Regions from separate parts of the Mesorhizobium sp. WSM4816 genome, predicted to be linked through region 1. Evidence: predicted binding sites of a transcription regulator. Region 1 holds the regulator's gene; the other holds the start of a gene.

Region 1 (3,206 bases):
GTGGTCGCCGAGGACCAGCGCCGGCTGGACACGCTGACCATGTCGCGCGACGCGCTGATCGGCGAAAGTGTCGCCATCGTCCGACGCCGGCTCGAAGATCCCGACCTCGATGTCCAAAGCGTCGCCCGCATCGCGCTGGCGATCCAGGGCATCACCGATTCCCACGCGCGCGCCATGTTGTGGTCGCCGATCACGCCGCAGACGAACATCGCCTTCGCCGACATTCTGGAACGCGAGTTCGGCATCCCGGCCATCATGGAGAACGACTGCAACATGATGGCCGTGGCGCTGCGCTGGCGCCACCCGGATCGCTACCGCGACGATTTCATCGCCATCCTGCTCTCGCACGGCATCGGCATGGGGCTGGTGCTGAAGGGCGAGCTGTTCACCGGCACCCACTCCTCGGGCGGCGAATTCGGCCACATGATCCATCGGCCGGGCGGCGCGCTTTGCCGCTGCGGGCGGCGCGGCTGCGTCGAGGCTTATGCCGGCAACTACGCCATCTGGCGCAACGCAAGGCTGTTGAGCGAGAACGCCGAGCCGGTCGCCGATGTCAGCGACGCCGAGATGCGGGCACTGGCGGCCCGGGCGCGCGAGACGGACGGACCGGAGCGCGAAGCCTACCGCAAGGCCGGCGAGGCGCTCGGCTTCGGGCTCGGCAGCCTGTTTGCGCTGATCGATCCGGCGCCGGTGGCCATGGTCGGCGCCAGCGCTGCCGCCTTCGACCTGATCGAGCCGGCGCTGCGCGAGGCCATCGCCCAGACCGCCGGCGGCCAGCATTCGGGTTCGATTTCCTTCGACACCGAGCCGAACGAGTTGCCGCTGATCCGCGAAGGCTGCGCCATGCGGGCGCTAAGCTTCGTCGACCAGGAGATTTTCGCGCCGAGCATCCAGGCACGAGCCGGCTCGGTCGGAAAGAACGTGGCTTGAAGGATTCCCGGGTCGCGACTTGGGGTGTGTTGAGATTCAGGTCAGGCCGAGTCGAGAATGGTGGGTTCCGAGATCCGGAGCGGAGCGTACTTTGGGGTACGCCGGAAGCGCAGGTATCAGCTAGTCTTCCCTGATCGCATAGCCGGCGCCGCGGATGGTGCGGATGACATCGGGCATGCGACCATTGTTGACCGCCTTGCGCAACCGGCCGACATGGACGTCCACGGTGCGCTCGTCGATGTAGATCGTCTCGCCCCAGACATTGTCGAGCAACTGGCTGCGCGAGAAGACCCGGCCCGGGTGGCGCATCATGAATTCGAGCAGCCGGAATTCGGTCGGCCCGAGCCGGATCTCGCTCTTCTTGCGATAGACCCGGTGCGATTCACGATCGAGCATGATGTCGCCGACCTTGAGCACGCTGGACAGCACTTCCGGCTTGGCGCGGCGCAGCAGCGCCTTGACCCTGGCCATGAATTCCGGTGTCGAGAACGGCTTGACCAGATAGTCGTCGGCTCCGGTCGAAAGGCCGCGCACCCGGTCGCTCTCCTCGCCGCGAGCGGTCAGCATGATGATCGGCAGCCGCTCGGTTTCGGGGCGCACCCGAAGCCGCCGGCAAAGCTCGATGCCGGAAACCGCCGGCACCATCCAGTCGAGCACCAAAAGATCGGGCACGTTTTCCTGCAGCCGGATTTCGGCCTCGTCGCCGCGCGTCACCACCTCGACCTGATAGCCTTCGGATTCCAGATTATAACGGAGGAGGACGCCCAGCGGCTCTTCATCCTCCACCACCATGATGCGCGGCGCGATCATCGGCCGGTCACTCCTGTCATGTCGCCGGCGCCGACATCGTCGTTTCGTCGAGCTTCGGGCGATCCGCCGGCAATTGCTGCCCGGTCACGACAAAGTAGGCGTTTTCGGCGATGTTGGTGACGTGATCGCCGATACGCTCGAGATTCTTGGCGCAGAACAGAAGGTGCGTGCAGGCGGTGATGTTACGCGGATCCTCCATCATGTAGGTCAGGAGCTCGCGAAAAACCGCCGTGTATTTCACGTCGATCTTCTGGTCGTCGGCGCGCAGTTCCTTCAACGCGCCGGCATCGCGCGACACATAGTGCTCGACCACGCCGCGCAGCTGCACAAGAACGAGGTCCGCCATCGCGTCAATACCGTGCGACAGATTACGCGGCGTCGCGCTCTGCCCGACTGCGCTGACCCGCTTGGCTATGTTCTTGGCCAGATCGCCGATGCGCTCGAGATCGCCCGCCATGCGGATTGCGCCAACCACGGCGCGCAGATCCTGCGCCATCGGCTGCCGCTTGGCGATCAGCGTGATGGCGCTGTCGTCGAGCTCGCGCTGCCGCGCATCCATGATGGCGTCGTCCGAGACGACGCGCTGCGCCATCGCATTGTCCGACGCAAGCAGCGCGCGGATCGAGGCCGCTACCATTGCGGCGGCGAGCTCGTCCATGTCGCGGATCAGCCTGTCGATGTGCTCCAGTTCCTCGTCGAAAGATGCGACGGTGTGTTCACCCATGGTGCTGTCCTCGTGTTCGAAATTCGCCGGACCGCTCAGCCGAACCGGCCGGTGATGTAGTCCTGGGTGCGCTTGTCGTCGGGGTTGGTGAACATCTTGTCGGTCGCGCCCTCCTCGACCAGATAGCCGAGATGGAACATCGCCGTGCGTTGCGACACGCGCGCCGCCTGCTGCATCGAATGGGTGACGATGACGATCGTATAGTTCTGGCGCAGTTCGTCGATCAGTTCCTCGACGCGGGCGGTGGCGATCGGATCGAGCGCCGAACAGGGCTCGTCCATCAGGATCACTTCCGGCGACACGGCGATGGCGCGCGCAATGCACAGGCGCTGCTGCTGTCCGCCGGACAGGCCGGTACCCGACTCGAGCAGGCGATCCTTGACCTCGTTGAACAGGCCGGCCTTCTTCAGGCTCGATTCGACGATGCCGTCCAACTCGGCCTTGCTCCTGGCCAGGCCGTGGATGCGCGGACCGTAGGCGACGTTTTCGTAGATCGACTTCGGAAACGGGTTCGGCTTCTGGAACACCATGCCGACGCGAGCTCGCAGCTCGACGACATCGATTTTCGGGTCGTAGACATCCTCGCCGTCGAGCGTGATCTTGCCGCTCACCCGCGCGATATCGATGGTGTCGTTCATTCGGTTCAGGCAACGCAGGAACGTCGACTTGCCGCAGCCCGATGGGCCGATCAACGCCGTCACCTGATGCTCGCGGACATCGAGATCGACGTCGAACAGTGCTC
Region 2 (3,206 bases), on a different contig from region 1:
GCTGCTCGACATGAGTGCGGAGAGGCTGGGTTTTGCTGCAAGCGAACTCGGCTTCGCCACCCTCGACGGTTCACGGCAGTCTGCGACCGATTTGGTGCGCGAGGCGACCAACGGCGAAGGTTTTGACGTGATTTTCGATGCCACCGGCAACACCCAGTCCGTGCAGTCGGCCTTCGCCCATGTCGCGCATGGCGGGACGCTGGTCCTGGTCAGCGTCGTCAAGGACGACATCGTCTTTTCCGATCCCGAATTCCACAAGCGTGAGATGACGCTGATCGGCAGCCGCAACGCGCTGCGCGCCGACTTCGACCATGTCGCTGCCTCGATCCGCGATGGTGCTGTGCCGCTGGAAAAGCTCGTCACCCATCGCACGACGCTTGTCGACACGCCGCGCGACCTCGCCCGCTGGGCGCGTGAGAAATCCGGCCTGATCAAGGCCGTCATCCAGGTCGGATAAGACCAGACCTAAAGCGCCGATATCTTGAGCTCGACCCGCTCGGCCGGAAACCGCGTTTCGGCGAACTGGATCGGCTGGCCGTCCGGCGTGACGTTGACGGCGACCGTGACCAGCACGATGGCGCCGGGCTGCAGATCGAGATCGGCAAGGTCGGCGGCGTCCGCGTGGCGGGCCGACAGCACCGTCGATTGCCTGAGATAGTCACCGATGCCGAAACGCTGGAATGAGGCGGTCACCGATCCGGTTTCGGCCATGGCGGCATCGATGCCGGCGAAGCGTCCCGCGTCGAACCAGCCGGTGGCACGCGAGACCGGTTGCCCATCGGCTTCGCCGCGTGTCTCGAGGCGTATTACATCAGAACCCCTGGCAAGCCCCAGCCCTTCGGCGACGCGCCGGCTGGCCGGCTCGACCGCCGATTCGAGCAGCACGCTGCGACGCTCCGACGCCTGCCCTTGCAAGCCCTCCGAAAACCGGGTGCGGGCGCCTATCGGGTAGGACAGGCGCTTGCGCGACAGCACGAAAGTGCCGCGCCCCTGTTCGGCCCTGAGCACGCCATCCTGCACCAGTGCGGCGATGGCGCTGCGCACCGTATGGCGGTTGACGCCATAGCGCTCGGCCAGTGCAACTTCCGGTGGCAACGCAGCATTCTCGGCAAAGTCGCCAACGGCGATCGAATGCAGGATCTGGTCGGCGATCTGCCGCCACAGCGCGACGCCGCTGCGCCGCTCCAAGCTGCTGGCCATCTGCTGACCGATCATCTCTTTGCCCCGATCTTTTTCGCTGTCATCCATCCGTCATGGACACGCTTTAGAAAATAGATATAATTTGTATAATTGTCTATATCAATAGATGAATTTTCGATGCAAGGGAATGTTAACCATGCGAGGACAGGAAGCGCGCGATCAGCAGCTTGAGCGCAAGGCCGTCATGGCGACGTTGGCGCAATCGACCGGCGACGATATCGTCCGCCTCTGGAACGAAGCCGGCCTGCCTTCGGAAGCAGAGCTCCTGCGCGGCCCCGAAACCGGCCTGGTCACCGTGCGTGGCCGCATCGGCGGCGGCGGCGCGCCGTTCAACGTCGGCGAGGCGACGGTCACCCGCGCGACGGTGCGGCTTGCCTCGGGAGAAGTCGGCCACTGCTACGCGCTGGGCCGTGACAAGCAGAAAGCAAGACTGGCGGCGATCGCCGACGCGCTCTGGCAGGATCCCACCCGCCGCAACGAGGTCGAGAGCAAACTCATTGCGCCGCTGCAGGCCGCACTGGCCAGCCGCCGTGAGCGGCGGCGCGCCGAGACGGCGGCAACGAAGGTCGATTTCTTCACCATGGTACGCGGAGAAGACTGATGGACATCGCAACCCAGGCGATCGAGGGCGGCTTTGCCGATCCGGTGTTCGACGCCCAGACGGTGTTCCGCGCCGTGATGGACGCAATGGCGCGGCCGGGCACCCTGCAGCCTCTGCCAGTCTTTGCCCGCCCGCCGGCGCCGCTGTCGGCCACCGCAGGCGCCATCGCGCTGGCGCTGTGCGACAACGACACGCCGCTCTGGCTCGACCTCGTTTTGCAGGCCCCAGCAGCGGTGAAATCCTGGCTCGGCTTCCACACCGGCGCGCCACTGGCCCACACGCCAGCCGATGCGCATTTCGCGCTGATCGCCACGCCGGCCGAGATGATGGCGCTCGACGGCTTTTCACAAGGCACCCAGGACTATCCCGACCGCTCGACGACGCTGATCCTGCAGGTCAGCGATCTCGTCTCAGGCGCCCCGCTGCTGCTCGAAGGGCCCGGCATCGAAACTACCGCGACAATCGCGCCGGCGCAGATGCCGCGCCACTTCGTCGAACAATGGAAGCAGAACAATCAGCGTTTCCCCCGTGGTGTCGACATTATCCTCGCCACCCCGGAAGGCGTTGCCTGCCTGCCGCGCACGACGCGCATCAAGATGATGGAGGCGTGATATGTATGTCGCGGTAAAAGGCGGTGAAGCGGCCATTGCCAACGCCCACGCCCTGCTCGCCGACCGCCGCCGCGGCGACCGTTCCGTGCCGGCGCTTCGCCTCGACCAGATCGTCGAGCAGCTGGCGCTCGGCGTCGACCGGGTGATGAGCGAAGGTTCGCTCTACGACCGCGAATTGGCGGCGCTGGCCATCGTTCAGGCGCGCGGCGACATGATCGAGGCGATCTTCCTGGTTCGCGCCTATCGCACCACGCTGCCGCGCTTCGGCTACACCAGGGCGATCGACACCGGGGCGATGCTGGTCGAGCGGCGCGTGTCGGCGACCTACAAGGATCTTCCCGGCGGCCAGCTGCTCGGCCCGACCTTCGACTACACCCACCGGCTGCTCGATCCCGAACTCGCCGCCGCCGGCGACGTCGCCGAGCCGCTGCAGCGCGCCAGCGACGCGGAAGCCATGCCGCGCGTCTCCGCCATCCTCGCCCGCGAAGGCCTGATCGAGCCCGACGGCGACATGCCGCAGGACCATATCCCCGGCGACATCACCCGCGAGCCGCTGGAATTCCCGATGGCGCGCGACATCCGCCTGCAGGCGCTGTCACGCGGCGACGAGGGTTTTTTGCTGGCGCTCGGCTATTCCACCCAGCGCGGCTATGCTCGCAACCATCCGTTCGTCGGCGAGGTTCGCATCGGCGAGGTCGAGCTGGAACTCGACGTGCCGGAGCTGCCATTCGCCGTACCGCTGGGTACTGCGCGTGTCACAGAGTGCCAGATGGTCAACCAGTTCAAAGGCTCGG

The links. Region 1 encodes PhoB, which activates phosphate uptake and scavenging genes when phosphate is short. Its sites were predicted from a motif close to TGTCATNNANCTGTCAT; they were not measured.
Region 2: the regulator PhoB is predicted to act here: its motif matches at 1,239-1,255, upstream of phnF (phosphonate metabolism transcriptional regulator PhnF).

What each region holds. Positions count from the first base shown of each region.
Region 1 covers NZ_JBVVQR010000006.1:183,128-186,333, forward strand. The annotation lists gene AC0L3H_RS10295 (ROK family protein) at 1-930, shown strand, start outside; gene phoB (phosphate regulon transcriptional regulator PhoB) at 1,051-1,740, opposite strand; gene phoU (phosphate signaling complex protein PhoU) at 1,757-2,464, opposite strand; gene pstB (phosphate ABC transporter ATP-binding protein PstB) at 2,500-3,206, opposite strand, start outside.
Region 2 covers NZ_JBVVQR010000019.1:44,475-47,680, forward strand. The annotation lists gene AC0L3H_RS20035 (zinc-binding alcohol dehydrogenase family protein) at 1-457, shown strand, start outside; gene phnF (phosphonate metabolism transcriptional regulator PhnF) at 466-1,215, opposite strand; gene phnG (phosphonate C-P lyase system protein PhnG) at 1,337-1,801, shown strand; gene phnH (phosphonate C-P lyase system protein PhnH) at 1,801-2,412, shown strand; gene AC0L3H_RS20055 (carbon-phosphorus lyase complex subunit) at 2,414-3,206, shown strand, end outside.